4 regions of the Sporosarcina sp. P12(2017) genome follow, and region 2 is predicted to be linked to each of the others. Evidence: riboswitches for the same ligand, from Rfam matches in the RefSeq annotation. Region 2 holds a riboswitch; each other region holds the start of a gene.
What was found. Region 2 has a riboswitch for cobalamin ahead of CSV80_RS06940 (ribonucleoside-diphosphate reductase subunit alpha). Riboswitches for the same ligand answer to the same signal wherever they lie in the genome.

Region 1 (8,019 bases), on a different contig from region 2:
TTGTGTTTCAATAGCTGTCGTACCAAACGCTGAGAACCAAATCATACTCAATACAGTCGGTACAACGAGCACGCCGATCATGAATTCGCGAATCGTTCTTCCTTTTGAAACGCGGGCAATGAACATTCCAACGAATGGTGACCAAGCTATCCACCAAGACCAGTAGAATAGTGTCCAGTCATTCAACCATGAACGGTTTTCAGGCGTAAGTGGTGCTGTGCGGAAACTCATACGAATGAGGTTTTCTAAATATCCACCGATAGAATCAGTGAACATATTGAAAATCAGCAATGTTGGACCGAGTGCAATGATAAAGACCAACAGTGTAAGAGCTAATACCATATTTGTATTCGATAAAATACGAATCCCTTTTCCGAGACCGCTCCAAGCGGATAGTAGGAATAATACAGTAACGATCGCAATGATAATAAACTGAGACCAGAAACCGATCGGAACACCAAATAAGTAATTCAAACCAGCGTTAATTTGGACTGCTCCAAATCCGAGTGATGTGGCGACGCCAAAAACAGTAGCAAAAACTGCAAAGACATCGATTACAGTTCCAAGTTTGCCTTCTACGCGATCACCGAAAATCGGACGAAGTGTAGCGGAAATTAAACCAGGTTGACCTTTGCGGAACTGGAAGTATGCTAGCGCTAAAGCGGTCATACCATATATAGCCCATGCGTGGAAGCCCCAATGGAAAAATGTTGAACGCATCGCTTCTTTATACGCTTCTTTCGTTTCAATAGGCGCAGTAGCTGAACTTACCGCATAATGCGAAAGAGGTTCCGCAGCTCCATAGAACACGAGCCCAATTCCCATACCCGCAGAAAATAGCATGGCAAGCCAAGAAAATATGGAAAACTGTGGTCTGTCACTGTCTTTCCCCAATCGAATCCTGCCGAGCGGACTGAATATCAAATAGACTGAAATGAAGAATAGCATAGAAACTGTCAGTAAATAATACCAGCCGAATGAATCCGAAATCAGATTCCTTATATTGAGCGTGATCGCCTCAAAGTGTTCGGGAGCGATTACACCATAACCGACTGCCAATATGACAGCTACTAATGTAATATAAAATGTTGATGAAACTTTTTTCATAGGCACTCCTTTTTAAAATGTAGTTTGTGAAACAATCGAAGTAACTAATCAAGATTGTAGAATAAAATTGCACACATACACTTGACAATACCCATCTAGTCGTTCGTGTAAACGCTAAGTATATGACAGTTTGTTTACAATGTCATCACAAGTGAAAATAAAAAAGACGAGAAAAATTCATTCTCGTCCGATATGTAAGTAGGTACTGTAGTGCAATTCATGTACTTGCACAGAATCATCAGCCTGCTCTTGTGATAGTATACATGAAAGTTAGGGTTGATTTCCAGCCAGAAGAACAATTTGCTTTCATACAACAAGAACCGTAGCCATGTTATACTATAGAAACAAATGAAATGAGGAGGGGATTTTCATGCAGTATTCACAACCTAAGATGCTTCAGCTCGTAAAGCATAGCCCAGAGTTAAACAGACGATTGAAAGAGATTATGAAAGAACATGAGCTAGAGAAAAGCTTTGCATTGAAAGCACTTTATCATGCAGAAGTGAAAGACGGCGGAGTCTATCAGCGAGATTATCAGGAGCTGTAAACCTCCACTCACTTATAAAAGCACCTAGTGTAATAAATAGTATTCATTAAAAGACTGATGGAAGATTCCTTTCGTCAGTCTTTTCTACTGTTCTTTTGAAATAATCAAAATTAGCGAATGGCAATGTGGTATACTATGGTAAAATTGAATAGAATATTTTGGTTCTTTACATTACTGTAAAGATGAAAAAGGAAACAGGTGAAAATCCTGTACGGTCCGGCCACTGTAAATGGGTAATATCTTCAGAATACCACTGGTGAAATACTGGGAAGGTTGAAGATGTGATGATCCATAAGTCAGGAGACTTGCCAAAATAACATGCGTTACGCCTCCCAGGAAGAGGTATGCATATTGTATTGGATAAATAATTAAGTTATTACAGGAGTCCGTCTATACATAGTGCCCTTGTCTCTTTCTGGAGGCAAGGGCTTTTTTACGTTCAATTTATCAAACTAGTACAAGGGGGAAGTCATTTGTTTAAGCGTTATGTATCGATCATCGCAAGTGTTTTACTAGCAGTAACGATGCTGTTGCCGACGACCAGTTCAGTTGCTTTAGCGAATTCGGATGTACAGCAAAGTAAAATAAGCACGCAAGCCGCTAACTACATGGTGGATGTGGAAGTAGAAGGTTTATCGGGAGTAATTTTAAAAGAAGCGATTCAAGTTACAGAAGGGCAAAATGCGTTAGATGCGTTGAAGAAGGCACTTACTAGCCAGAACGTAAAATATACTGTGCAAGAAAGTGATTACGGGGCGTACGTAACATCTATTAATAATGAAGAAGCAGGAACATTAGGTGGTTGGGATGGCTGGAATTATACAGTAAACGGACAAGCACCTTCTGTTGGAGCTGCTGCTTATGTAGTAAAAGATACTGACGTGGTGAAATTTTTCTATGGCCGTTGGGCTGCTATCTCTACGACTACACAGGTTATAGAACATAGTGAAAATCCTGCAATTACGGTGAATCTAATTGGCGATACTTTTACACCGGCAGCGCTAGAGCCGGCAAATTGGACTGTTGGACAATCTAATTTGACAATTTCTACAGTTACTCAAAATACGGATCAGCAAATAACGATTCAATTAAACGGTAAAGTAGACCGTGAAAACTTCTCGCTAGTTGCATCAGAAGAAACAGTTGTAGGAAAAGCGGCAGATGCACTACAAATTACAGTAGTTGCGAGTCAAGCAAGCGTACCTGAAGCGATTGAGAAAGTGACAAATTATATACTGAGTAAATCTGTATCGAGCGAGTGGACGGCAGTCGGTTTAGCAAAAGCAGGAGTAGCTGTACCGGACAACTATGCAGTCATATTTGAACAAAATGTCCAACAACAGATCGTTGAGAACTCGGAACGTCTAAAAATTACAGATGCAGAACGTTTGACGATAGCCGCGGCAGCGATAGGGAGAGATCCTAAGAATATCAATGGTATCGATTTACTCGATAAAATTTATAACAGTATAGATATAAGAAACGTAGATACGATGACTCGCCAAGGAACGAATGGTTTAATATTTGCGTTAGTTGCACTGGATACGAAAAACTATGAAGTTCCAAAAGATGCACGATGGAATCGCGAAAAGATAGTTGAGGCTCTTTTAAGCTATCAAAGAGCAGATGGTGCTTGGAGTTTAGCTACAAGCAATACAGGCGCTGCGAGTTACGATATGACGGCAATGGCTCTTATTGGATTAGCTCCTTACAATGAACAACCAGCTGTCAAAAAAGCTGTTGAGAAAGCAGTTACTTTCTTGTCTGAAAGCCAAGGTCCTACTGGCGGATTTAATGAAACATTCGTAGGTGGCATTTCTAGTGAAGCCACTTCGCAAGTCATCATTGGTTTGACAGCAAATAACATCGATCCACAAGGTGAACAGTTTACAAAGAACGGCATCAACTTGATAGATCACCTGTTAAGCTTCCAAACAGAAAACGGAGGCTTCAAGCATACTATGACAGGTTCGACAGACGGAATGGCTACAGAACAAGCGATTCAAGGTCTTGTCGCATTTGATTTATTTACAAAAGGCGAAGGACGACTGTATGATTTTTCGGAAATAGTCACGCAACTTGAAGTTTTAAGTCATTCAACTCTTCAAGGAATTGTTAATAATAGCCTTCTAAATGTGCAGAAAAACAAAAATGAAGCATGGTCTTCTGTCTTTATTGAAAACACGGAAATAATTGAAGGATATTATATTGTACAAGCGGGAGAACAAGGGACTAAAAAAGAAACGTTGATTCCTGAAGGGACGAAAAAAGTATTCATAGTAGATAATGATCGTCCATATCGTTATTTCGATGCCAAAGTAGTAGAACCCACTCATACATTTACAGTCACGTTCAACAAAGAAATACAGGACTCAAAAGCGAATTTGGATAAAATCTATGTAGAAGATATTACAGGTAAGCGCGTACCGGTCACAGTGAAAGCGAACGGTTTGAAAGTTACTGTGACACCGGAAGCCAATTATATAAAAGGTCAGTTATATTCTTTAGTTGTGATTGAACCAGTTTCTATAGAAGGAAAAACATTAAAACAAGCAGCTCGTAAACTATTCATCATTAAATAAGGAGGTATGCGTTATTTCTATCATCAAAAATTTCACGAAAATAACGGCAGCATTCGCATTAGCGAGTGCCGCTATCCTTATGCCGGTTGCACCTTCATTCGCAGAGCAACCGACTCCGATTTATGAAAATCAAGCAGCACAGACACTACAGCATTCCATCACGATTTCCAATACAGAAGTTCCGATGCCGTTGTCTACCGTCGAAGTACAGGAAGGCGATACAGTTTTAAGTGTACTCAAGCGGAATGTTGAATCAAGAGGGATTCAAATGGAATACAGTGGCGGTGAAGGCGCGACAGCTTACGTAGAAGGGATAGATAATGTATATGAATTCGACCGCGGACAAGGCAGCGGTTGGATGTACAGCGTCAACGGTATCTTCCCGAATCGTGGAGCGGGCGTCATCAAGCTCATCCCTGGTGATAAAGTGGAGTGGAAATATACGACGGACTTAGGTAAGGATCTAAACGCCGATCTGTTTCCTTTCCGTGAAGACTTGGAGCCAAAAATTTCAGTGTCAGGTGTTACTTCGGGAGCAACAGTTACGAAGTCTACCCTTTCATTCCAAGTAAACGCAGCGAGTTATTTCGGAACAGCACTTCAACCGACAGTCACTGTAAACGGCAAGCAAGCGGTCGTTACAGGGAACACAGTAAATGCGGTATTGCAGAGTGGTGATAATAATATCGTCTTACAGGCAACGGATGCGAAGAACGATTCGGTTACAAAAACAGTGAAAGTGACGTATGCACCAATCGCTAACCCTGAACCGAACCCGTTACCAAATCCAGTTCCGAATCCGAATCCATCACCGGAGCCTCCGGTAGTGAAACCAGGTCCAACACCGGAAACGCCGTCTACTAAAGATTACTCAAAGCTTGTCACTTCAGCCATTAACGAGGCAAGTGCGCAAATGCTTGCAGGATCGATCGACAGTGAGTGGCAGGCAATCGGACTTGTGAAAGCGGGCAAGAAAGTACCTGCGTCTTATACAAAGGAATTCTACGAACATTTACAAGACCAGGTGATTAGCAGATCCGGCAAAGGTCGAATGAAGATTACTGATGTACAACGTTTAACAATGGCTGCCGCAGCAATCGGCATTGATCCAATGAATGCGGATGGCAAGGGCTTTAACTTAATCGATAAAATTGTAAATAGTGAAAAGCATATGACAGGTGCTGATAGCCTGACATACCAAGGTAATAACGGCATCATTTTCGCGTTGATTGCACTCGATACAAAAGGCTACCAAGTACCAAGCAACTCGAAATGGACACGTGAGAGCCTAGTTGCAGAGTTATTGAAATACCAGAAAGATGACGGGTCGTGGAGCTTGTCGACGAGTAAAGAAGGCTCGACAAGCTATGACATTACCGCAATGGCTTTGATAGGCATTGCACCTTACACAGATAAGCCGGAAGTTCGTAAAGCGATGGATCGTGCAGTGAAGTTCCTCGCGAATGAACAAGGTCCAACAGGTGGATACGACGAAGCGTTCGTTGGCGGTATTTCCAGTGAAGCGACGTCACAAGTAATCATCGGTCTGACTGCAAATCAAATCGATCCGCGTATACCGATGTTTACGAAGAACGGCATCAACTTGATCGATCACCTTTTGAGTTTCCAAACAGCTGATGGTGGCTTCCAGCATACAGCAGGAGATAGCCGCTCGAATGCAATGGCCACGGAGCAAGCGTTGCAAGCTTTGGTAGCATTTGATTTATTCACAAAAGGCAAAGGGGTATTGTACAACTTTAAAGAGATACCTGTTGTTCCGGCGCCAAAGCCAGATCCTGAACCAACACCTGATCCAGATCCGAAACCAGAGCCAAAACCAGAGCCAAAACCAGAACCAGAACCGACTCCGACTCCGACTCCACAGTTTACGGATATTCATACACACTGGGCAAAGGATTATATTAATCAAGCAGTAGAGCAAGGAATCGCGAACGGCTATAAAGACAATACGTTCAAGCCGAATCAATCACTGACTCGTGCACAAGCGGTATCTATTTTAGTTCGTGCATTGGATTTGAAAACGGACAAGAAAGCACCATTCCCTGATACACAAAAGTATGCTTCAAGTACACAAGAAGAAATTGCAGCTGCATACCATCATGGTTTAGTTAAGGGGAAAGACGGCAAATTCATGCCTGCGCAAGAAGTAACGCGTGCACAGATGGCGCTCATGTTATACCGTGCGTATGAAGTGAAGAATGGCGAAATGTATAAGTTCGACAAAATGGCGCCTTTCCGTGATATTCGTTCATATAATATGGAAGCTGTAAAAGCGATGAGCATGCTATATGATCTGAAGATGGCAAAAGGGGAGAATGGCAACTTTATGCCGAGTAACTCTACGTCTCGTGCACATGCTATGAAAATGTTAATAGAGTTTTTGAACACAAAATGATCACACAATCTTGCACCCGCGCGGTGCAAGATTGTCTGTTTTTAACGTGGAATGTTTTTAGAGAGTGGAGAGGGGAAGGGTTATGGGCGATGGAATTCAGGCAATTCACCCTTTCGTGATGTTTTTTTATTATATTTGCCTTGGCTTTTTTGCGATGTTTTTTAATCATCCGATCTTTTTGCTGGCGGGTTGCCTTGCATTAATTGCGGTCAATCTATCACATGACGGCGGGCATGCGATGAAGCAGTGGGCGCCGTTGATGGTGACTATGACTGCGCTGATTATTGTGATCAATCCCTTGCTTAACTCAAGAGGGACGCATGCATGGTTTGATTTCTTTGGAAAAAAAGTGACGTTAGAAGCGATGCTCTATGGTGTCGTAACGGCGATGTCGTTGTTGATGATTCTTCTACTATTCGTTTCATTGAATATCGTCTTGAACGGTAATAAATTATTATATATCTTCGCAAGAATCCTCCCGAGGACCGCATTTCTCATTATGATGTCCATCCGTTTTGTGCCGTTATTGAAAAGGCGGTTAACCGAAATCCAGGATGTTCAGCGTCTGAAGGGCATGACGATGACACAAGGAACATTGCGTGAGCGTGCGAAGAGCGGGATGTCGATGTTACAAATTCTGCTATCTTGGTCGTTGGAAGAAGCTGTGGAAACGGCGGATTCTATGAAAGCACGGGGGTATGGGTCTGGTACAAGACGTCCGTATATTCCGTATCGCATGACGAAGTCAGATAGACGTTGGTTGAGTTATTTACTCGTAGCTTTCGTTATGTGCGGCACGGGTGGATTTATCGGCTACGGAAAGATTGTCATTTATCCGGAACTTGGTCTATTACATCTGTCGTCGCTTGATTGGTTCGTATTCGCTTGCTGCATGGCCGTCGCGCTGTTTCCGCTATTTGTAGAAGGGAGAGAACAACTGAAATGGAATTATTCAATTTGAATCACGTCTCGTTTTCTTTTCCGAATACAGATCAGCATGTGCTGAAGGATATTTCACTTTCCGTCAATGAAGGCGAGTTCCTTGTCATTGGAGGCGCTAGTGGCAGTGGTAAAACGACTTTATTGAAATTATTGAAGAGGGAATTGACGCCGACAGGAAAACTTGAAGGGGAAATTTTCTATAAAGGTAAGTCGATCAGTGAGTGGGAAGAGAGGCAGATGGTTGAGCAAGTTGGTTATGTGTTCCAGGATCCAGACAATCAAATCATCATGGATGAAGTGATGCAAGAGATTGTCTTTGGACTGGAGAACTTAGGGTACTCTACTTTTGAAATGCGTAAACGGGTAGCGGAAATGGTTCACTTTTTCGGAGTGGAGGACTTGCTGAATGCCAAGCCTTCCGAATT
Region 2 (8,019 bases):
TAATGTATTTAATCTGTAGTTTTCATAATTTTAAGTTTTTTCTTGAATGAGTGGAAAAATTAGTATAGTTCTCATAATATTAAGTTGATTTTATTTATATAAATGATAGAATTATATACAAAATGAAAGGTAAGGTGGATGATACCGTGGCAAACGAATTAAATAAGGTACTTCGTTGTGAAGCACTGAAAGACAAAATTGTTACAGCAGAAGAAGCAGCGTCTTGGATCGAGGATGGAATGTCTCTAGGTCTGAGCGGATTTACTTTGTCCGGAGACGCGAAAGCCGTACCATTGGCATTAGCAGAACGAGGAAAAACTGAGGACTTTAAAGTAAACGTTTTCACTGGCGCTTCTATGGGCCCGAACGTTGATGAATTGATGGCCAATGCAGATATAATCAATCTACGTGTACCTTATCAAGGCAACCCGGCAATGCGAGGCAAAATCAACTCAGGTGACTCATTCTACATCGACCAGCACCTTTCCCATACATCTGAATGGATTCGCCAAGGCGTAATTGGACCCGTTGACTATGCAATCATCGAGGCAGCAGCTATTACAGAAGACGGTTCAATTATTCCGACCGGTTCTGTTGGTAACTCTCCCATTTTCGTTCAAGAAGCGAAGCATGTCATCATCGAATTGAACGTCAACGCGCCTATGGAGTTTGAAGGCTTACATGACATCTACATCCCAGATGCTCAAAACCAACGTAAAGAAATCCCTGTCTACAGCGCTACAGATAAAATCGGTACTCCTGGAATCAAAGTAGACCCTGAAAAAGTTGTCGGAATCGTACTTACAGAGAAAGGTGATATCCCTTCCCCGATCGTTCCTCCAGACGAAGAGACACAAGAGATCGCAAACAACTTGTTGAACTTCTTCCGTGACGAGATCAAATTGGGCCGTATGGATGAAACGCTAATGCCTCTTCAATCAGGTGTTGGTTCAGTTGCGAACGCAGTACTTGACGGTATGAGAACTTCCGAGTTTAAAGATATCGAAGTATATTCTGAAGTACTTCAAGACGCAATCTTCGACTTGATCGATGACGGCGTAGTGAAATTTGCTTCTGCTACTTCATTGACTCTATCTAAGAAACGTTTGGACAGCTTCAAAGACGATATCGCTAAATACCGCGATAAGCTTGTATTCCGTCCACAAGAAATCTCAAACCACCCGGAAGTAATCCGTCGTTTGGGTATCATTTCATTCAACACAGCGCTTGAGCTAGACATCTACGGAAACGTGAACTCTACACATGTTAGCGGTACACGTATGATGAACGGTATCGGTGGATCTGGTGACTTCGCTCGTAACGCACGCATCGCGATTTTCGTTACAAAGTCTTACGCAAAAGGCGGAGACGTGTCATCTATCGTACCTTTCTCTTCTCACGTGGACCACACAGAGCACGACGTAGACGTAATTGTTACGGAACAAGGCTACGCGGATCTTCGCGGCTTGGCTCCAAGACAAAAAGCGGAGTTGTTGATCGAGAACTGTGCTCACCCTGATTTCAAGGAAGAGCTTCGCGATTACTACAACAGAGCATGCGAACAAGTGGGCGGACAAACTCCACACATCTTGGAAGAGGCTCTATCTTGGCACGTGAATCTTGCGAAGAACAAGACTATGCACAAGGTTGCAGAAGCTCAGAAGTAATTTTATAGGAATGACATGACCAAGCGGACTTCGATCTGCTTGGTTTTTTTGTGTTTTTTTGTGTTTCTTGTGTTCCTTGCTTGGAGAGGCTGGGGTGTGTGGATGGCTATGTTGATTGAGGTGTTAGGTGGGTGCTTTCTGGCGGGGATTGAGCGGTTTTGTGGGGGGATTGAGCGGATGCCAGAGTTCATTGAGCGGTTAAATGGATGGTTAGAGCGCTTTTGGGGATTTATTGAGCGGTTGGGCAGATGTATGAGCGGTTAACGCGGAAGTATGAGCGCTTGGCCAGATGTCCGAGCGGCTCCCGTCCGAAGATTGATAGAGCTGATCGCCAGGATGGACATTGAGCGGTTAACTAGGAGGATTGAGCGCTTTTAGGGATTCATTGAGCGATTGTGAAGATGTATGAGCGGATAACGTGGAAGTATGAGCGCTTGGCCAGATGTCCGAGCGACTCCACTTAAACAAAACCACACATTAGTTGATCGTAAACGAAGAGCGTCGATCAACAGCCCCCCTTCCCACACATAAAAAAAAAGAGGAACCCATCATGGATTCCCCTCCCTTACTTATTACAAGTCATCAAAGCCATTCAAATCGCTAGTCTTCACATACTGACGGCTCGTTTGTTCGAAGAAGTCTGTCTTCGTGTCGTCGAAGTTATCGACGTAGGCGCGGATCCACTTCATTGGATTATCGGTGAATTCTGGATAGATTTCGCTCAGTCCGAGCATGCGCAACATTTTGTTCGCGCGATACTTGACGTAGCCTTCCATCTCATCCAGCTCCAGTCCATCGATTCCTGCTAATACATAGCGACTCCAAATGACTTCTTGCTCGACGGAGTGGCGGAATTGGTCATAGATCCATTCCGTGAACTCGTCTGTGTTGTACTCTGGGTTTTCAGCCAACGCTGCACGGAAGATGTCGCTGATTGCTTTACCATGCTGCAGTTCGTCGCGGTTGATGTATGAGATCATCGTGGATGTACCAACCATTTTCTGATGGCGCGCTAAGTTATAGAAAAATGCGAAGCCGCTGTAGAAGAATAAACCTTCTAATAATGTCGTGTACACCATTGCTTTTAGAACCGTTTCGATTGTTGGGTTTTCCGCAAACTCATTGTAAACGTCTACGATTCGTTCATTTCGCTTCATTAGTACTTCGTCTGTACGGCCCATTTCGAAGGCTTCCATTTGCTTGTCCAAGTTCGTGACAGATGAAAGTACGTATGCGTAGCTGTGATTATGTTCGCTTTCCTGGTCTGCAATTGTCGCCATAATTGACTTGACGGAAGGATCCGTTGTAAAGTCTGCGATTTTCATTGCGATGACCGTTTGTGGACCATCGAGTGTAGCCAGTAAGCCAATAATCTTTAGGAATGCGGATTGCTCTTCTTTTGTCAGGCTTGCGAATTGCTTGACGTCTTGTGTCATATCAACTTCATTCGCCGTCCAGAAAAGAGAACGGATTCGCTGACGCAATGTATAGAAATGAGGGTGCGCGATGTCGTTCCAATTCAGGATGCCGCTTGCTTCCCCACCGAAAATAGCTGTTGCCTTATTCGGGTTTGCAGGATTCAGTACTTTTACTCTTGTAAGTGTCGCCAATGTTCGAGCACTCCTTTCGTCCAATTCGTAACGCTTTGTTCTTGCATGCCGCGTGGGCTTTGCTCAATCTTCAATGGTTCAAAAGGGGAATGATAGAATTTCGCGAGCTTGTCTGCTGCCTTGCAAAATAGATCATCGCCGCCAAACTGTGTATCCCCTGTGCCAAAAACGTAGACGAGATCGGGTTTATAGCCGACGTCCGCCACGAAATCTTTGACTTCATCCGGCGTTGCCCCTTTTTCCCATGTGAATGAACCGATGCACAACGCGTCGTATTCTTTAACGTTCGGGATGACACCGATGCCGATACGATAAGTATCGACTTCGACGCCTTCACTTTGTAGACTTTCCGTAATCAATTCCGCTACTTCCTGCGTGTTGCCACTCCAGGATGCATAGGCGATTAAGAATGACACCACTCGCACTCCTCAATCTCAGCTGCGGTTGAACGCATATAGTACGTTGTTTTCATTCCTGACTTCCATGCCTGCAAGTGCAAGTCCAAAATAACGGATGCGCGGATGGAGTTTGGTACATAGATGTTGAATGAAATCGACTGATCGATGTGCTGCTGACGAGCGGCGTTTTGCTTAATAGACCAGCGCTGATCCACGATGTAAGCGGAACGACGGTAGATGTCATACGTGTTGTGGTTCAAATCCGGTGCGATGACCGGTAATTTATAGTCTTTCTTCTCTTCATGGTAGAACGGCTTGAACACTGGGTCGATTGACGCTGTGGAGCCTGCGATAACCGATGTCGAACTGTTCGGTGCGACTGCCATCAAGTAGCCGTTACGCATACCGTTCATTGCCACATCCATGCGCAGTTCACGCCATTTATTTGAATCGTATTCGCGTTGCTCGAAGTATTCGCCTGTTTGCCAGTCCGATCCATCAAATAATGGATACGCGCCTTTTTCTTTTGATAATTCCATCGAGGCTTTAATTGTTAAATACGCAATGTTTTCATATAGCTCGTCTGCGAAATCCACTGCTTCGTCCGATTCCCACTGAATGTTTTTCAATGCGAGTAAATGGTGCCAGCCGAATGTGCCGAGTCCAATTCCACGGTAGCGTGCATTTGTGCGTTGCGCTTGTACAACTGGGATTTGGTTCTGATCGATGACGTTGTCGAGCATACGTACTTGAATTTTGATTAAACGGTCTAGCGCGTCTGCTGTAACAGCTTTTCCAAGGTTAATCGATGACAGATTACATACAACGAAATCGCCTGGCTTCGTGCGTGTGACGACCATATCGTCTTCAAGCGTGACCGATTCATGTGTACTTGCTGACATATTTTGCAGTATTTCTGAACACAAATTACTAGAATAAATCATACCTTCATGTTTATTTGGATTCATACGATTTACTTCGTCGCGGTAGAACATGAATGGTGTTCCTGTCTCGAGCTGGCTACGTAGGATCCGTTTCATGATTTCAATCGCTGAAACCGTCTCTCTTGATAAATCTTCATTGCGGACACATTCTTCATACTTCTCGCGGAATGTTCCTTGGCCTTTTGTTTCATCATAGAAATCTTCCAATGAATAGCCCATTTTCGTGCGGACTTCATGTGGATCGAATAAATGCCAGTCTTCCCGGGACTCGACTTTCTCCATGAACAAGTCCGGCAAGCAAACGCCTGTGAAAATGTCATGTGCACGCAAACGGTCATCACCGTTATTGAGCTTGAGGTCGAGGAATGTGAAGATATCTCGATGCCATACGTCGAGATACACCGCGACGGCACCTTGACGTTGACCGAGTTGATCGACGCTGACTGCTGTGTTGTTCAGCTGTTTGATCCATGGAAGAACACCGCTTGATGCGCCTTCAAATCCACGAATCGATGCACCGCGAGAACGAACTTTCCCCATATAGACACCGATACCGCCACCGAATTTCGACAAGTTCGCGATATCCGTGTTGCTGTTATAGATCCCTTGTAATGAATCATCCACTGTATCGATAAAGCAACTCGATAGCTGACCGTGCATCTTGCCTGCGTTCGATAATGTAGGTGTCGCAACCGTCATGTACAAATTGCTCATTGCCCAGTACGCTTCGCCAACTTTATGAATGCGGTCTACTGTTTCGTCCTGCATTAACGTCATTGCAATGATCAACCAGCGCTCTTGCGGAAGCTCCACTGACTGTTTCTTAAAGTTTACCGTTACATAGCGGTCTACTAATGTTTTTAATCCAATATATGTGAATAATAGGTCACGAGAAGGATCGAGTAGCTTACCGATTTCCTGAAGCTCGTCCTGGCTGTATTTCTCTGTTAGAACGGGTGTATATAAACCCTCTTCCACCAAGCGTTCTACATTTTTCGCAAAATCGGTATAGACATCCGCTCCACGCAATGCTTTTTGATTTGCATAGACGTCGAATAAATAAATACGCGCCGCTACAAACGTCCAGTACGCATTTGCTTCATCAATACGGCTTAAAGACTCTAGCACCATCGCGTTCGTCCACTCAGTTGCCGAGCTCGCCGGGTGACGCTCCTGGAATTTCTCACTCGCTTCGATCAACGGCTCGATTTGCTTCTTGCCGAATTCCTCTTGTAAGTTTTCCATCAATAAATTAAGTCCCACAGATTCTTGAATAATAGCCATTATATCCGCTCCCTTTAGTGAATTAATTCGGTTATGTACTAAAAAAACTCCCAATAAAAATCGGGAGTCGTCGATTGACGCTTAGTAGATTGCGGAAAGTTTTAGGCAGACTGAAAAAAGACTGCTTTGTGCTTTCACTCTCCAACCCCGAAGAATGTTTTGCTGAGATGACTGGCAGGTCTACTGGCTGGCACATCGTTCTTCCATCTTTCCTTCCCGCCGTGGCAGTGGTTTTCATAAGATAGTCGTCCGTGCCCTCAGTTGCGGGGGCAGCTCCGTTAGTGGCGGATTCCCTTTTAAACTTCGTGGGTACCAATTCATCTAATTGCTGTTAAACACTATATATAGTGTGTTAATTCATATATAACCCTAACATGTTGTGTTCAAACATGCAAAACAAAAATCGAACCGAGGTCCAGAATCCTTCTTCTGAACTACGATCCGATTTTTTATATTCAATATTTTATAGTATATCAAACTTTTTACTTCTTGACTAAATTGTTTGTCTGAACGTTTTTAATTAGATAGTGAAATTAGTGAGGGGAAGGGATTTCCGCTTCAGCAGGGGGACGCTTTCCGGAGGGCGTGGCCTGAGCCAAGCGAACGGCGAAGGGTTCGCTTTGCCGTATTTCTGTGTACTTCGCAGAAATTAAGGCACCTGTCCAGGGTCTCAGACTCACGCTGATCCTCCCGGAGTGAACTGCTTCCGCTACAATCCTACTTTCTAACGTAGACCACCTAGAAAATTCACTGTATTTTTAGTACCAATTCAAAGTCTTAAGATCAAAACATAAAAAGCCCTAGATTATCTCTCAATATCACAAGCGATCTTCCGCTCTTTCAGCTGTTTCTTCCCAACATTCTGCGCCTTTTAGGTCAGGAATGCTGGCTGATTTGAAGACGGGGTTTCTGCCGGCTCTTCGTTGTTTAGTGAAGTCGTCAAGTACTTTGAAGGCGATTTTGCCGAGTAGTAGAATGACGATTAGGTTAATGATAGCCATTAGTCCCATGAAAAGGTCGGCCATGTCCCATACTACTTGTACTTTTGCGATGGCTCCGAAATATACCATAGCAAGTACAAGAACTTGGTAGATTCGTTTCCATACGACGTTAGCATTGATGAATTCAATATTCGTTTCGCCATAGTAATAGTTTCCGATGATGGAACTGAAGGCGAAGAACATGATCGCAACGGCGATGAAGTATGGTGCCCATGCGCCGACTTGTACGGCCATGGAGTTTTGTGTCAAGATGATCCCGTTTGTTTCACCTGATTGATACAAACCGCCGAGCAAAATAATGAATGCTGTGGCAGAACAGATAATGATTGTATCGAAAAACACACCTAGACTTTGTACCAATCCTTGTTTGGCCGGATGCGATACGTTCGCTGTAGCGGCTGCGTTTGGTACACTACCCATACCTGCTTCATTGGAGAAGAGACCGCGACGTACACCTTGCATCATCGCCATCCCAATTCCGCCACCCATGACTTCTTTAATTCCAAAAGCATGTTCGAAAATTAAGACAATCAAGCCTGGAACTTCCGCGATATTTATAATCACGATATATAATGCTACTAAAATATAGAAGGTTGCCATGACGGGTACGATGGTCTGTGTTACTTTGACAATACGTTTGACACCGCCGAAGACGATGATCCCTGTCACTAGTATTAAGCCAACTCCAACACCCCAGGTCGGAATGCCAAATACGTCAGTGAAGGATTGACTGATCGTGTTAGATTGTACTGCGTTAAATATGAATCCGAAAGACATCGTCAATAAAACCGCAAAGACCACTCCGAGTTTCCGCCAACCAAGCGCTTTTTGCATATAATACGCTGGCCCTCCACGGAATGTATCGCCGTCTTTCACTTTATACACTTGCGCCAATGTACTTTCGATGAACGCGGTCGCCATGCCGATAACAGCAATCACCCACATCCAGAATACCGCACCCGGACCACCGATTCCGATCGCAAGGGCTACCCCCGCTACGTTACCTGTTCCTACACGTGATGCGGCACTGATCGTGAATGCCTGAAACGGAGACACCCCGTCATTGCTATCTTTCTTCTCTACAATCAGACGGAACATCTCGCGAAATAAGCGTA
Region 3 (8,019 bases), on a different contig from region 2:
GTTCGGAGGTGAGGGGATCACAGTGACGGACATGGTGCTCTTACAGGAGACCATCGCTCGTTTTGACAGTGCTACCGCTCTTGCTATCGGCTGGCATCAGGGAGTCATTGGCGAACTGTATGAGAATCGTAAATGGACGGAAGAACAATTAGCACAGTTTAGTGAAGCGGTTCAACAAGGCGCACTTGTTAATCGTTCCGTTACTGAAGCTCAAACTGGCAGCCCTACGCGTGGCGGTCGACCACAAACGACTGCTGTTCGCACTGAGAGTGGCTGGATGATTTCAGGTGAAAAGACGTTTACGACTATGGCGCCTGCCCTTACCCATATACTTGTATCTGTTTGGATTGAAGAAAAGCAGAAAACAGGCTTTTTCTTGTTGCCAAGTGACGCAAACGGTCTCTCCATTAGAGATACTTGGCATATGATTTCAATGCGCGGTACCGAAAGTCAGACGCTTGTACTGGATCAAGTGATAGCAACGGATGATCAGTTAGTAGAAGTGAATGAAGCACCTCGCGGCAACAATCAAAACGGCTGGCTTCTTCATATTCCCGCATGTTACATGGGAATTGCCCAAGCCGCACGTGATTATGCGGTACACTTTGCAGCAACTTATCAGCCAAACAGCCTCAATGAACCCATCGCTTCCCTTTTCAGTATCCAAACACAAATTGGGAAGATGGATTTAGAACTGATTAAGGCACGCCATTTACTTTATGATATCGCGAGAATTTACGATGATCCTGCTCGTCGAGTTCATTTACAAAATGAACTGGGGGTAGCGAAGTCGATTGTAACGAATAGCGCGATCGAAATTGTTAACTTAGCGATGCGTATTGTAGGTGCGAAAAGCTTGGAAATGTCCAATCCTCTTCAGCGATATTATCGCGATGTACGAGCTGGTCTTCACAACCCACCGATGGATGACATGACGATTACAAAGCTCGCACAAGCAGCAATTAGTGGACAACAATGATTAAACGTCTACTCGTGAGCGGTTATAAAGCCCATGAATTAGGAATTTTCAATGAAGATCATCAAGGTATTCCTATTATTAAAAAAGCGTTAACAGATCAATTGCTAGCTCTTCTAGACCAAGGACTCGAATGGGTTATCGTCAGTGGACAACTTGGAGTGGAAACGTGGATTATTGAATGTGTGTGGGATTTGCAAGAAGACTACCCCAACTTACAATACGCGGTCATTACGCCATTTCTTGATCAACAATCAAAATGGAATGAAATAAAACAAGAAACATATGAACAAATCCTATCACTCGCAGATTATTCAGTGAGTCTGACAAACAAACCGTATGAAGCACCTTGGCAATTTGTAGAGAAGAATAAGTTTCTACTTCGAAATTCAGATGCTTTGTTACTGGTATATGATGAAGAAAATGAAGGTTCACCGAAGTTCCTTAAGAAAATGGCAGTACAACTAGCTGAAACTACTAACTATGAAGTATTATCAATTACTGCCGATGATTTACAACTCATTGCAGAAGATTTGCAGCGGGAACAATGGGAATAACAAAAAGCGAAATGCCATCAAAACAGGCATTTCGCTTTTTTCTATTTGATTACTTTCAAAACTTGCTTAAATTCATCTGTCCCTGCCTCACCAAGCAACTCATACAAAGCTGTTTCTACACATGTACCTGAGACTCCAAGATGTTTCATCTTTTGTAAGCCGATCATTTTATTAGCTTCTGTTCTAGATGTGACTGCATCCACTACCACTTCTACTTCATAGCCTTGTTTCACAAGATCAGCCGCTGTCATATACACGCAAATATGCGTTTCAATTCCTGCAATTAATACTTGCTTCCTACCCAACTCCTTCAACTGTTTAACAAATTCTTCATTGCCCATTGCACTAAATGTCATTTTGGCAATCGGTTGTTGTTTTTCAAGCAAGTTCGATAACGATTCGGTAGTCGGCCCTAGACCATCAGGATATTGTTCGAGCCATAGTATAGGAATATCCAATACTTGTAATCCTCTGATCAGTTTTTCCAAGTTATCATGTAATTCCTTACTTTCATTAACGATTTGCGCGAGCTTTCCTTGTACATCGACTAATACGAAAACTGTTTGATTTGTTTGCAACATGCTTTATTCATCCCCTTTTCATCATTGTCGCTAGTATAGCATGTTGACAGACTTATTTGAAAAATACGCATCTCTGATTAATTTAGTAAAAAACCGTCTCTCTTCCGTTAGCGAAAGAGAGACGGTTTGGAATGGTTATTAGTTTTGTACTGTCGCTTTTTGTTTTGCTTTTGCTTTCGCTTCAATACGACGAGCATGCAAGATCGGCTCTGTATATCCACTTGGCTGTTCTGCCCCTTTAAATATCAGGTCAGACGCTGCTTGGAACGCGATGGAATCATCATAGTTCGGTGCCATCGGCTGATACAACTCATCATCCGCGTTCTGCTGATCCACTACTTTTGCCATACGCTCCAAAGTTTCTTGTACTTGCTCTTTCGTACAAACCCCATGACGTAACCAGTTTGCAATGTGCTGACTCGAAATACGTAACGTTGCACGGTCTTCCATTAATCCGACATCATTGATATCAGGAACTGTTGAACACCCTACTCCTTGGTCAATCCAGCGAACTACATAGCCCAGGATACCTTGTGCGTTGTTATCTAGTTCAGATTGTACTTCTTCGGCAGACCAATCCGCTTTAGGTGCCAATGGAATGTCAAGGATACCATCGCGGTAATCGATCGAACTGTCAATTCCGGCTTGTACATCTTTAACATTTACTTCATGGTAGTGCAATGCATGCAAAATTGCAGCTGTTGGTGATGGAACCCACGCAGTGCTAGCTCCAGCTTTTGGATGAGCAATTTTCTGTTCAAGCATTGCAGCCATTAAGTCAGGCATTGCCCACATTCCTTTTCCAATTTGTGCGTGTCCTGGTAGACCCGCTCCAATTCCTACTGCTACGTTTGCAGATTCATATGAAGATAGCCATTTAGACGTCTTCATATCCGCTTTGCGAATAACTGGACCTGCTTCCATAGATGTATGGATTTCGTCACCTGTACGGTCAAGGAATCCAGTGTTTATAAATGCAATACGCTCTTTCACTTCATTGATTGCCGATTTCAGATTCAGTGACATTCTACGCTCTTCGTCCATAACTCCGATTTTAATTGTGTTGCGCTCAACACCTAGTAGATCTTCAATACGATCAAATAGTTTATTCGCAAATGCCGCCTCAGCTGGACTATGCATTTTCGGCTTTACAATGTAAATGGAATTGTGGAGGGAGTTTTTAAACTCTGTGTTTTCTTTAAAGTTATGTGTAGCAATCAGCGATGTAAGAACACCGTCCAAGATCCCTTCAGGTACCTCATTGCCATTTTCGTCTAGGATTGCATTATTAGTCATTAAATGACCTACGTTACGTACGAACATCAATGAACGACCACGCAGAGTCAACTCCTTGCCATCTCCGCCTGTATACGTACGATCTGGATTCAATTTTCTTGTAACTGTGTTACTACCGCGCTTGAATGTTGATTCCAAGTCGCCCTTCATTAGACCAAGCCAGTTACGGTATACACCAACTTTATCTTCAGCATCTACTGCAGCAATAGAGTCTTCACAGTCCATCAACGTAGAGAGTGCCGCTTCAAGTACAAGATCTTTCACACCTGCTTTATCACTTTTACCGATTGGATTATTCTTATCGATAGCGATTTCAATATGCAATCCATTATTCACTAACAATACAGCAGTCGGTGCGTCTTCAGAGTCGTTATATCCGACGAACTTGGACTCATCTTTCAATGGAGTCGTGATACCACTTTCAAGCGTTACTTGAAGTTTACCTTCTACAATTTTATAAGCTGTTACTTCTGCATGAGAACCTTCAGCTAAAGGCGCTGCTTGATCTAACAATTTTTTCGCAAAATCGATTACTTTCTGTCCACGAATCGGGTTGTATTGAACGCCAGCTTCAGCACCCGCCTCATTACTAATTACATCCGATCCATAAAGTGCGTCGTATAGACTCCCCCATCTTGCATTCGCTGCATTTAATGCATAACGAGCATTATCGATTGGAACAACCAATTGTGAACCTGCTTGGTTTGCGACTTCATTGTCAACGTTTGCTGTTGTCACTTTGAAATCTTCAGGAACTGGCTCTAAGTAGCCAATTTCTTCTAGAAATTCTTTATATTTAGCGAAATCAATTTCGCTTTTATTATTTTGATGCCATTCGCTAATGGTCTTTTGCAATTCATCACGTTTTTCTAATAGCGCTTTGTTTTCAGGAGTAAGTTCATGAATGAGCGAATCAAAATTTGTCCAAAATTGATCACTTTGGACTTCTAAGTCCGGAAGAACTTCTTCGTTTACGAAGTTATATAGTTCTGTTGCGACTTGCAATTTACCTACTTTTTCATAGTTTGTCATGGATAAAAGCCACCCCTTAATGTTTTTTGCGCTATTCTGTTGTATAACATATAGCGATGAACACCTATCATCATCCATTATTCAGCAACACCCCATAGCCTGTCGATCATAAATCGACACATAACAGACGAATGACTTCTTCACTTGAAGACGTGTTAGTACATATCATACCTAAAGTCTAGTTGACTTTCAACTGAATTGTGTAAATTTTCACATCACGGTTAATTACGTCTGAGTCTAGCTATTGACATCAGTTATATAACAGTAGAGGTAATATACTGTTTCATCATTTCACTACGCCATTTGTTCTTTAGGTACCCGCCACTAAATTCAGATAGCAAGTTGACACACTATTTTGCATGTGATAGTTTTAGAGACAATCATCTGAATTGAATAGTTTGAAAAGTAGGTGGAATGAAAATACTTTCATTTCTTAAAAGGGAATCCTTTTCTTGGAGCGGTCCCGCCACTGTGAAGACGCCCATGCGTCCAGCCAGACACCTGCCTATTTTTCATGACGCTTAATCCTACGATGAATAGGGAAGTGTTAGACAGAAGCAGTCTATAAACGCATGCTATTTTTAGCATGTTATTTTATATGTACTCGTTTTTCTAACATCTCCCCTAGAGATGTTTTTTTATTATAAAAAATCAAGGGGGAATTTATCCATGGTAAAAAGTAGTATAGCGGGCTATCCGGTCATAGGTGAAAATCGTGAGTGGAAACGCGCACTTGAGGCATTTTGGTCAAAGAAGATTTCAGAAGATGAACTTCTTCAAACAACGAAAGAGATTCGCTTGGCGAACTTAAAAAAACAGCAAGATGCCGGAATTGATTTCATTGCTGTAGGCGACTTCACATTGTATGATCGTGTACTTGATACGTCTGCAATGTTCGGAATCATTCCTTCACGCTATAACTGGAAAGGCGGACAAGTTTCCACATCCACATACTTTTCGATGGCTCGCGGTAATGATGAGGCAGTCGCTTCAGAAATGACAAAATGGTTCAATACGAACTATCACTATATCGTGCCTGAATACGAAGGTCAGCGTTTTGAACTAACTGAAAATAAACCGCTAGCTGCTTATCGTGAAGCAAAGAAAGAACTAGGTATTGAAGGTAAACCCGTTCTACTTGGCCCCTATACATTATTGAAATTATCTAAAGGGTTTGAGGATAATGATGTACCATCTATCATCCTGCAATTGATCCCACTTTATCAAAGAGTACTCCAGGAATTACAGGATGAAGGAGTACAATGGGTTCAAATCGATGAGCCAATTTTATGTACATCAATCAGCTCAGATGAAATGAAAACTGTTACAGAAATTTATTCACAACTGACAAATAATCTAAGCGGACTGAATATTCTTCTACAGACATACTTTGATTCAGTTGAACATTATACAGAAACGATTGCGTTACCTGTTGCAGCGATCGGACTCGATTTCGTCCACGGACGCGAGAAAAACTTAGATAACCTGAAGCAACATGGCTTCCCAAAAGACAAAGTACTTGCGGCAGGGATTGTAGATGGACGCAACGTATGGCGTTCTAATTTACAAAAAAAGCTTACATTGACTGAAACAATCCAACAGCAAGTTTCACCTGATAAATTATGGATTCAACCTTCATGTAGCTTGCTCCACTCACCTGTCACGACTCGCTCGGAACAGAAACTAGATCAAACCATCTTGAACGCATTAGCATTTGCTGATGAGAAGATGGAAGAAATCAAAGCTATTCAAACAGCTCTACAATATGGAAAAGAAAAATTCACTAAAGTATTTGAAGACAGTGAAGCAGCATTGACTGCATTTAATGCCCTTCCTGCTCGCAATAATAAAGAAGTACGCGAAGCGACTTCCGGAAGTCTACTTTCTGACAGTAAGCGAAACCTTCCATTTGCAGAACGTAAAGTGAAGCAACAGGAAAAATTCCAATTGCCACTACTTCCCACTACAACAATCGGTAGTTTCCCACAAACGCCAGAAGTACGGGCTACACGGAATAAATGGAGAAAAGGTGAAATTACGAATCAGCAATACAAAGATTTCGTTAATGCCGAAATCAAAGAATGGATCGATATCCAAGAGGACTTAGGACTTGATGTATTGGTGCATGGTGAGTTTGAACGTACGGATATGGTGGAATATTTCGGAGAAAAGCTTGACGGATTTGTCTTTACTGAAAAAGCATGGGTACAATCCTACGGTTCACGTTGTGTTAAGCCTCCAATCATCTTCGGAGACGTTGCGTTCACTAAACCCATGACTGTGGAAGAATCCGTTTATGCGAAATCCCTTACAGATCATGAAGTAAAAGGAATGCTCACGGGTCCTGTCACTATTTTAAACTGGTCATTCGTTCGTGACGACTTGTCGAGAGAAGAAGTGACAAACCAAATTGCACTCGCTTTGCGTAAGGAAATTGAAGCGCTTGAAGCAGCCGGCATTCATATGATCCAAGTTGACGAGCCAGCACTTCGAGAAGGTCTTCCATTAAAGAAAGCTGAGTGGAAACACTATCTGGATTGGGCTGTTAATGCTTTCCGCGTATCCACAGCATCAGTCGAAGATACGACGCAAATTCATACACATATGTGCTATTGTGATTTCAATGACTTTATCGAAGCGATCAGCGCACTGGATGCAGACGTCATCTCTATTGAAACTTCACGTAGTCACGGCGACTTGGTCGAGGCTTTCAATGAGTATCATTATGACAAAGGAATCGGTCTAGGTGTCTATGACATCCATAGCCCACGCGTCCCTGCAGTCGAAGAGATGACAGAGATTATCAACAAAGGTCTTGAAGTGCTAGAGCCTAACCAGTTCTGGATCAACCCGGATTGTGGTTTGAAGACAAGAAAGCGTGAAGAAACAGTTGCAGCATTGAAGAATATGGTAATTGCCACTGTACAGGCACGAGAAAAGTTAGGCGTAGTAGCGGCAAAATAACGAATTTAGTACTGTCTAAGAAACCAATATGGTTTCTTAGACAGTTTTTTGTTCATAGAGATTGTAATAGAGCAACTCGCATGGGTGTTGGGGATGATACATTCATTCGCTAACCCCTTTCAATCTTGCACTTGAATTTGAATTATACATAATAAAAGAGGACATCCCATGAAGTATAGTAACTTCCGGGACATCCTCTTTTCACTCTGTTATTAATCAATCAAACTGCTTTGTTAGGTTCGCCATCTCAATAGCAGACACCGCTGCGTCCCAGCCCTTGTTCCCCGCCTTAGTCCCTGCACGCTCGATTGATTGCTCAATTGTATCCGTTGTGAGCACCCCAAAGATTACAGGGATACCTGATTGCATACCAGCTTGTGAAACACCTTTTGCCACTTCATTACAAACAAAGTCAAAATGAGGAGTCGCACCACGGATGACCGTGCCTAGTGTAATGACTGCGTCATACTTTTTAGAATCCGCCATTTTCTTTGCGATTAACGAGATTTCAAACGCACCAGGCACCCATGCTATGTCTACATCCGCTTCATCTACACCATGACGTTTAAATGCGTCTTGTGCACCAGAAAGTAACTTCCCTGTGATGAACTCG
Region 4 (8,019 bases), on a different contig from region 2:
CGATAAGATTAAGAAAGTCATTACGGTCATACCGAAATACAATGACTTTTATAACTGGCAAATACTTGATCAAATGAGAAAAACACATCCCCAACAATGGGAGCGAGTACACGCTGCACTTCATGAATGGGATGAACTTCGTGAATTAATTGAACAAGGAATTCATGAGGGGATCATTGCAGATCAAAACGTAGAGTTACTTATGAAGTTGATTATAGATGCGACCAACTCTACACTTGATCGAAAGTTTTTCTATGAAAATCGTATGACGGTAACCGAAGCATTGGATTCCATTGTTGATATCCTGTTGTTCGGATTTATTAAGAAAAGTGACGACTAAATAAACTAATAAAACAAAAGAAGTTTTACTGTTTTACAAAAAAATGAAAGCGAGATGGAATTATGAGCCTCCACGCATGTGAGGTAACGAATGAAAATTGGCAGGATGTTGCCTATTTATCCGTACACGAAAACCAAAAGAACTTTATTGAAAGCAATTCATTTTCACTAGCACAATCTCAATTCGAACCAGAATGGAAGTCCATTGGATTATATGATGGAAAGGAATTAGTCGGCTATGCTATGCACGGACGTGAAGCAGATGGCAACGTATGGCTTGATCGCTTTATGATAGATCAGCATCACCAAGGTAAAGGTTATGCTAGTAGATTTCTTAAACTTCTACTTACGAGAATGGAAGAAAAGTATCAATGCAACAAGATATATTTAAGTATTTATCCAAGTAATAAAGCCGCACAGCATTTATATGAAAAATTCGGTTTTAAGTTAAATGGTAAAATTGATGATGTAGGTGAATTCCCTTGTCTCATCATGGAACTTGATCTTCAAAGGAGTCCTGTGCAATGAGTTCTTCTTCACCCAAGTTTAATAAATTGGATACTGAGCCAGTAGGACGTATCTTTTTACGTTATTTAATACCGTCAACTGTCGGTATGTTGCTGATGGCAATCAATATTGTGGCGGATGGTATCATGGTCGGTAATCGATTGGGTGCAGAAGCATTGGCGGGAGTCGGAATTTCGGCTCCCGTTTATACCATCTTTTTTGCTATTTCCTTATGGATTGGTATAGGTGCCGCCACAAAATATTCGATGGCAATGGGTGCTAAAGATGTGCTTAAAGCTCGTTCGATTTTCACACATGCAATCATTTCCATTTTCTTATTAACCATTATATTAGGCTTAACCGCCTTTATTTTTAGGGATTCGCTAGCATACGCACTTGGTGCGAATACCACTACATTCCCTTATGTATCGCAATACTTATTTGTGATTTTACTATTTGGCTTTATCTTTACTGTAGAAAACACATTTAGTATTTTCGTACGTAACGACGGAGCACCGAACCTCTCAATGGCAGGGCTAATTGTGACGTCAGTCATTAACATCATTTTGAATTATGTGTTCTTATTTATTCTTGATTACGGTGTTGCCGGTGCTGCAACCGCTACAATTATCGCTTCCTTTATGGGCATGTTAGTACTGCTCGCCCACTTCTTTAAGAAAAACAATAACTTAAAATTGATTCGCTTACAGTTCAATAAAAAGCTGTTCATAGCCATTCTTTTCATCGGATTCCCGAGCTTCCTTTCCGAGTTGGGAATCTCCTTTTTTACCATTACACATAATATTGCGTTCGAACGGATGGCCGGTACAGAAGGTGTTGCGGCATTCTCTATTTTGAACTATGTGCACAGTGTCATGCTTATGCTATTCCTCGGGATGGGTGGTGCGATTCAGCCGCTGATCAGTTATTATCAAGGCTCTGGTAACCGGATAAGGATGAAGGAAACCGTTAAAAAGGCCACTCTCACAGTCGTCATCGCGGGTGCTGTGTTCTTCCTCGTCGGACAGTTCGCAGCAGGTCCTATCGTATCGATTTTCGGAGACTTCCCGCAAGCCGTCAGAGAATTGGCTACTACCGGAATTAATCTATTCTTTATTGCCTATTTGTTCACAGGTACGAACTTTGTCATGATGACTTATTATCAATCTGTCGGCAATGTACGGATGGCCACTTGGATTACCGCTTCACGTGAAATCATCGTCATGTTGATTTTCTTGATGATCTTGCCACGCATATTCGGATTGAATGGTATTTGGTTATCCATTCCCGCTTCTGAGCTTGTCGTATTTATTGGCGTGTATTTATATCAAAGGAACGCTACTCGACATTCGTTAATCGGCTAAGCATTGGTCTATAGAACAGTACGGAAACATAAATCATTGTTCTAAGCAGCGCGTTCCATAGAATTAGTGTGAGTACGTGTTGTAGTAAAGAATGTTGCACTATTTTTGTTCCTTTCATCAATAAGAGTGCTATACTGAAAGAGCAACTGAATATCGTGTTAGAGATAGGTGCGTTTATTTTTTCTTAAACGCTTAAAAGGGAAATCGGTGAAAAACCGATGCTGTCCCGCAACTGTGAGTTGGAGTATAATTCGTTACCACTGTTTCACCGCAAGGGAAATGGGAAGGTGAATTATACGTTGAAGACGAGCCAGGAGACCTGCCTAGATCAGTACACACCAATACCCTACGCGGATAGGAGGTGTCAAGTGCGGCTTATGAAAAATCACACACAAGCCGACGTACGAAAAAACGGAATCAGGACATTCATTAGGTGGCTTCGAAATAGTTTCTATCGATCCAACATATGTGTATTTCCTGCCGAACCGTTTAATTCGTCATGGCTTCCCACTTAACATCCTTCCAGGTATTTACCGGACGGATGTTTTTTTATGTCAACGAACCCATACAAACACGATGAGGAGAATGAATTATGCCCAATCAAACAATCGATGACTTTACAAACTTATTAAAGGACACATTGATGTCGGATAGAGTGAGCACTCACTCTACCCCCCTTCCTATACTAGTGGAAAATGTGAAGAAACAAATTGCTGAAGACACTTCAAATGACTCTGCAGAAAAAAGTAAACAACTAGCTAATTTAGATACAGCATATCAAATCGTAGTTGCTGAATTAGTAGGTAGTAACTAGATCGCAATAAAACACCCCTGACCTTAATGTGTCAGGGGCGTTACTATGTTATAAAGAATCTTTAATCACACGCTTGTAATTCAATACGGAAAGTAAGCCAAATATAGAATATAGTGCCGTATAGATGAACATCACAATAATCGTGGGCGCCAGCATTTCAGTACCGAATAAGAACCAGCCAGATTTCACCGCGAAATAGCTGTGGAAGAGACCAACGACTAACGGAATACCGAAATTAAATAGCTGCTTTCGTTGAACCCCTTTTAGCAAATCTGTTTGTGTATAGCCCAGTTTACGAAGAATGGTATAGTTCGATTTTTCATCTTCACTTTCGTCCATTTGTTTAAAGTATAAGATGCAGCCAGAAGTGACAAGGAAAGCGAGGCCGAGGAATCCCACGATGAACATGATCATGCCAGCACCTTGCATTTGTTTCGTTCTTTCCTCAAACTTCGATTCATGTCCTGCCCAGTCGTTTATTCCCAACACATTAAATATATCATTCGCTTTTTCTAGATCATTCTCATTCTCGATATCCACTCCATGATATTCCGTAAATTCGGATTCTACGGAAGGATCTATATCTACATTCATCTGCTGGAACACTTGATCATCCACTACCGCCACTACAAAACCATAGGTTACACGTATGGGCAAAACAACTACCCTTTCTGTCCCTTTCAGTGTTAGATCATACTCATGCTCTTTGCCTTGGAAAACGACTTGCTGATCTTCTTTGAATTTCATGAAGTTTTCCGTTAAATTATCAGAGTTGACGAAGAGCACTTCCTTTTCTGCTACGTCTAACTCTGGCAATGCTTCATCACTAATGACGATCATTTCTGTATCGGTATAACTCACATCTTGACTATCCCCACCCGGAATAGATAGAACTCTTGATAAACCAACAGGTGTAGACAATAGATCAATAGCTGTCTCTGTATAGGCGATGCCTTTACTTTCAAGTGCCTGTGTAAATTCCATTGCACGCGTAGTATCAGGAATAGTAAAGTCGGCCGGAATAGTTCGCTCTACTGACTTCTCTACTGAGTAATACGAAATATAACTTAACGAGAGTAATGCGATGGATAGCGCAGATACGGATGTAATAATCATTAATAGAAGAGAATTCGATTTCATTCGAAACATAATTGAAGAGAGAGACAGCACGTCGTTAACGTTCAGATATCCTCCTTTACGTTTACGAATCAGGTTAAAGATAAAGCTAACGGAGCCTTTATAGAACAAATACGTTCCCATGACGACAGAAGCTAGTATGATGATCATCACCAGAAATAGCTGATCGCCTAGGAACACACTACTAAATAATCGGGATGATAAATAATAGCCGAATACAATGAGTAGAATACCGAACACACCGACAACCGCCTGAAATACTGTCATCTTTTTGACCCGCTGTTGCGTTACGGTTGTTACACGGAACAAAGATAATATACTTTGTCGTTTAATGAATAGCGCATTCATGATCAAAATCAATACAAAGATTACTGCAAATACGATCAGCGTTTGAAGTAATGCTGCTGAAGAGAAACGTAAAGTTGCAACATCCGTTACACCAGTGACCTTAAATAGAATGAGCATGAGTAATCGTGACATCGAAAATCCTAAGAGTATCCCTATAACGAGAGAGCCGATATATAACACGAAATTCTCTACACTTAAAATACGGAAAACGGTTACTTTCGTCATCCCGATCAATTGGAATAATCCAATCTCCTTACTGCGTCGTTTAATAAATAGATTGTTAGCATATAGCAAGAATACAGACACGATAACAATTAGAAAAACTGAACCTGTTTTAATAGCTGCAGCACCTTTCACTCCTCCTGTTGCATCGTCCAATGCTGGATCAAATTGCAGCGTTACAAATGAAAAGTACAAGCCCACGCTAAAAACCAAAGCAAAGATATACACATAATAATGTTTAAGGTTTTTCTTGATATTGCGGAAAATCAGCTGATTAAGCGTCATGTTGCACACCACCCAACACACCTTGCGTTTTGATGATGTCATTAAAAAATTCGTTACGCGTTTGGTCTCCTTTATTCAGTTGCGTGTAGATTTGTCCGTCTTTGATGAACACTACGCGCTCACTAAAACTTGCGGCGAGAGGATCATGAGTAACCATGACGATAGAAGCATTTCTCTTCATATTGAGATCACTTAGTTTGTTCAACAAATCGGATGCTGCTTTTGAGTCAAGAGCGCCTGTTGGTTCATCCGCAAAAATGATGCTTGGATCATGGATAAATGCTCGTGCGGCAGACGTTCTTTGCTTTTGACCACCTGAAATTTCATTTGGATATTTAGTAGCGATTTCGGAAATACCCAATTCCTCCGCCACTGCAAGGAATTTTTCATTGGCTAGTTTTCTTGATACTTTCTGCACCGATAGTGGAAGCAGTATGTTTTCTTTTACTGTTAACGTATCGAGTAAGTTATAGTCCTGAAAGATGAAGCCCAAATGACGTTTTCGGAATTCCGCCATTTGCTTTTCTTTCATATCGTTGAGGTTCTGCCCTTCTATGCTGATCGTTCCCTGGCTAACGCGATCAATGGATGAAAGGACGTTCAGTAGAGTTGTTTTCCCCGATCCCGATGCCCCCATGATGCTGACGAATTCACCCTTTTGTACTTCAAGGTCCAACGCGCGTAATACTTCCTGTTTATTGAATTTATTGCCATATATTTTATAGATTTTCGTTGCTTGTAAAATTACCATGTCCATCACTCCTTGTGTATTCTATCATAATCAATGTACAAATTTTTCTCCTGTCTTTGATATGACAATTAGAAAAAGCATGTGACGATACTGTCACATGCTTTTACATACGCGCTATACGTATCATTTCGTTTTCTTTTGTAAAGATCAAAGAGAACCGCGTACCTTTTCCTACTGTTGACTCTACTTTAATCGTAATCAAGAGAGATTCTGCTACTTGTTTTGCTAAGTACAGCCCCATTCCTGTAGCCGCATGATTTTGATGGTTTGCTGTTCCAGTGAAGCCCTTATCGAATATACGAGATAAGTCCCTCGGAGCAATACCCTGCCCAAAATCTTCGATCGATAACGTGGTGATACCACCCTTGCTAGTACACCGGATACGTATGTCCGAATCCTCACTATATTTTACCGCATTCGTCAGCAATTGCCTTAGAATGAAGCCGAGCCATTTTGCATCGGTCAATACTTTTTCTGCTTCCAATGATACATTAAAACCAATCCGCTTTTGCATACACCATTGCTTTAACGATTTTATCTCCTGAAATAACAACTTTTGTACATCGACCTTTTCAATATATAAATCATTCTGGATAAATGGGATACGCTTTTGATGTAGTTGCTGGTCGAGTAACAAATGGACGCGAAGCCACTCGAACATCAACTGTGATCGAAGCACATGGTCTTCCGTTCGTTCGATCATTAATTGCAGCGTTGTCAATGGTGTTTTCACTTCATGTATCCAATTCAACATATCATCTTTCTCTTGCTCTAAACTGATTTGCAATTCATCCAACTGGTGTTTAAACACTTGAATTTGTTCGGACATCCTTTCAGAAGTAATGGCTTCAAAAGGGCTGTCAGCTTCAGGTATTGCAGTTAGATCAAATGATGGTTCTAATGTTTCTAAGCGTTTATAGAATCTCGATTCTTTTTCATAACGCATGACTATAAAAATAACGAAAGATAAACAGGAAATGAATGCAATATAGACAGTAGACAAAAATGGAATGCTCGTGTCCAAATAGCCCATTGCTAGAACGAGCAGTTGCGAGAAGATGAAGAACAGTATCCAACTACCACGTTCCTTAAGAAATAACCGGATCATATTTGTTCTTCCTTCGCCATATACCCTTGCCCCACTTTAGTTTCGATCACATCTACCAAGTCGATTTCCGCGATCCGTTTACGCAAACGGTTCACGTTGACTGTCAGCGTATTATCGCTGACAAATCGTTCATCATCCCAAAGACTCGTGATGATTTCTTCCCTTGATACAATTTCATTCTTTCTTTCTATCAATATTTTCAAGATGTATATTTCATTTTTCGTCAACTCAATAGTTCCTTTTTCATTGGTGAGCGTACCTTTCACAAAATCCACTGCGGCATCACACCACGTTTTCACTTCCAATGTCTGATCAGCACTATAGTTATACACACGGCGTAAGATCGCTTGAATCTTTGCAATCAATACATCAAAGTGAAAGGGTTTTTGAACGAAATCGTCGGCTCCGAGTTGCATCGACATCACCATATCAGTCGGATGATCTCGTGAAGACAAGAAAATAATTGGAACATTCGAATGCGTTCGGATCATCCGACACCAATGAAAGCCATCGAACTTCGGCAATTGGATATCGATAAGGACAAGATCCGGCTTGATTTCCGTGAATTCTTGCAGTACATTTCCAAAGTTTTGAATTCCCACCACTGAGTAAGACCATTGTGTTAAACGTTCTTTTATTTCCTCAAATAATGTCTGATCATCTTCTATCAGCATAATTGTAAACAATGAACTCACCACACTTTTCTTATGTGTTATTAGTTTATCTTATATTCACACATAATGAAAATAACCCAGTTGAACAGATACTACATCTGTTCAACTGGGCTACTAGTAAACTCTAATTAATTCTTTTCAACGACATCAAGTTCCGTCCAATCAAATTCACCGTTTCGAATCTTTTGACGACGTTCCTTTGTAATATAATCACGCTCGGGATCTTTATGGTAATCTCCAACCTTTTTAGGATCACCTTCCGGGCGATCATGTGATAACACAAACGCAGCTAAATCGGCCGCCTCTTGATCAGTCAGCGTACCTGCCTGACCTTTAGGCATATTGTTTTGAATGAAACCTGTTGCTTTATTGATACGGTTAATACCTGCTGCTTCATTAAATGAACCATCACCCCAAAGTGCCGGACCTGTATGGTCACTTGTACCTGAACCATCTCCTGCATGACAAGA

Region 1: another riboswitch for cobalamin. It lies ahead of CSV80_RS08290 (DUF4430 domain-containing protein); the one in region 2 lies ahead of CSV80_RS06940 (ribonucleoside-diphosphate reductase subunit alpha).
Region 3: another riboswitch for cobalamin. It lies ahead of metE (5-methyltetrahydropteroyltriglutamate--homocysteine S-methyltransferase); the one in region 2 lies ahead of CSV80_RS06940 (ribonucleoside-diphosphate reductase subunit alpha).
Region 4: another riboswitch for cobalamin. It lies ahead of CSV80_RS10485 (hypothetical protein); the one in region 2 lies ahead of CSV80_RS06940 (ribonucleoside-diphosphate reductase subunit alpha).

Annotation. Positions count from the first base shown of each region.
Region 1 covers NZ_PDYL01000008.1:103,560-111,578, forward strand. Annotated here, with positions in the region: gene CSV80_RS08280 (glycine betaine uptake BCCT transporter) at 1-1,107, opposite strand, end outside; gene CSV80_RS17635 (hypothetical protein) at 1,478-1,654, shown strand; cobalamin riboswitch at 1,797-1,981, shown strand; gene CSV80_RS08290 (DUF4430 domain-containing protein) at 2,128-4,236, shown strand; gene CSV80_RS08295 (S-layer homology domain-containing protein) at 4,316-6,652, shown strand; gene CSV80_RS08300 (energy-coupling factor transporter transmembrane component T) at 6,735-7,613, shown strand; gene CSV80_RS08305 (ABC transporter ATP-binding protein) at 7,595-8,019, shown strand, end outside.
Region 2 covers NZ_PDYL01000007.1:11,413-19,431, reverse strand. Annotated here, with positions in the region: gene CSV80_RS06955 (succinyl-CoA:acetate CoA-transferase ScpC) at 147-1,667, shown strand; gene CSV80_RS06950 (ribonucleotide-diphosphate reductase subunit beta) at 2,240-3,277, opposite strand; gene CSV80_RS06945 (flavodoxin) at 3,256-3,693, opposite strand; gene CSV80_RS06940 (ribonucleoside-diphosphate reductase subunit alpha) at 3,681-5,903, opposite strand; cobalamin riboswitch at 6,060-6,236, opposite strand; gene CSV80_RS06935 (alanine/glycine:cation symporter family protein) at 6,722-8,019, opposite strand, start outside.
Region 3 covers NZ_PDYL01000022.1:30,666-38,684, reverse strand. Annotated here, with positions in the region: gene CSV80_RS15500 (acyl-CoA dehydrogenase family protein) at 1-979, shown strand, start outside; gene CSV80_RS15495 (SLOG family protein) at 976-1,533, shown strand; gene CSV80_RS15490 (hydrolase) at 1,575-2,114, opposite strand; gene CSV80_RS15485 (malate synthase G) at 2,253-4,442, opposite strand; cobalamin riboswitch at 4,833-4,965, shown strand; gene metE (5-methyltetrahydropteroyltriglutamate--homocysteine S-methyltransferase) at 5,112-7,406, shown strand; gene ribH (6,7-dimethyl-8-ribityllumazine synthase) at 7,623-8,019, opposite strand, start outside.
Region 4 covers NZ_PDYL01000011.1:69,840-77,858, reverse strand. Annotated here, with positions in the region: gene CSV80_RS10500 (TetR/AcrR family transcriptional regulator) at 1-340, shown strand, start outside; gene CSV80_RS10495 (GNAT family N-acetyltransferase) at 403-867, shown strand; gene CSV80_RS10490 (MATE family efflux transporter) at 864-2,210, shown strand; cobalamin riboswitch at 2,360-2,551, shown strand; gene CSV80_RS10485 (hypothetical protein) at 2,803-3,024, shown strand; gene CSV80_RS10480 (ABC transporter permease) at 3,073-5,016, opposite strand; gene CSV80_RS10475 (ABC transporter ATP-binding protein) at 5,006-5,767, opposite strand; gene CSV80_RS10470 (sensor histidine kinase) at 5,871-6,875, opposite strand; gene CSV80_RS10465 (response regulator transcription factor) at 6,872-7,561, opposite strand; gene CSV80_RS10460 (c-type cytochrome) at 7,678-8,019, opposite strand, start outside.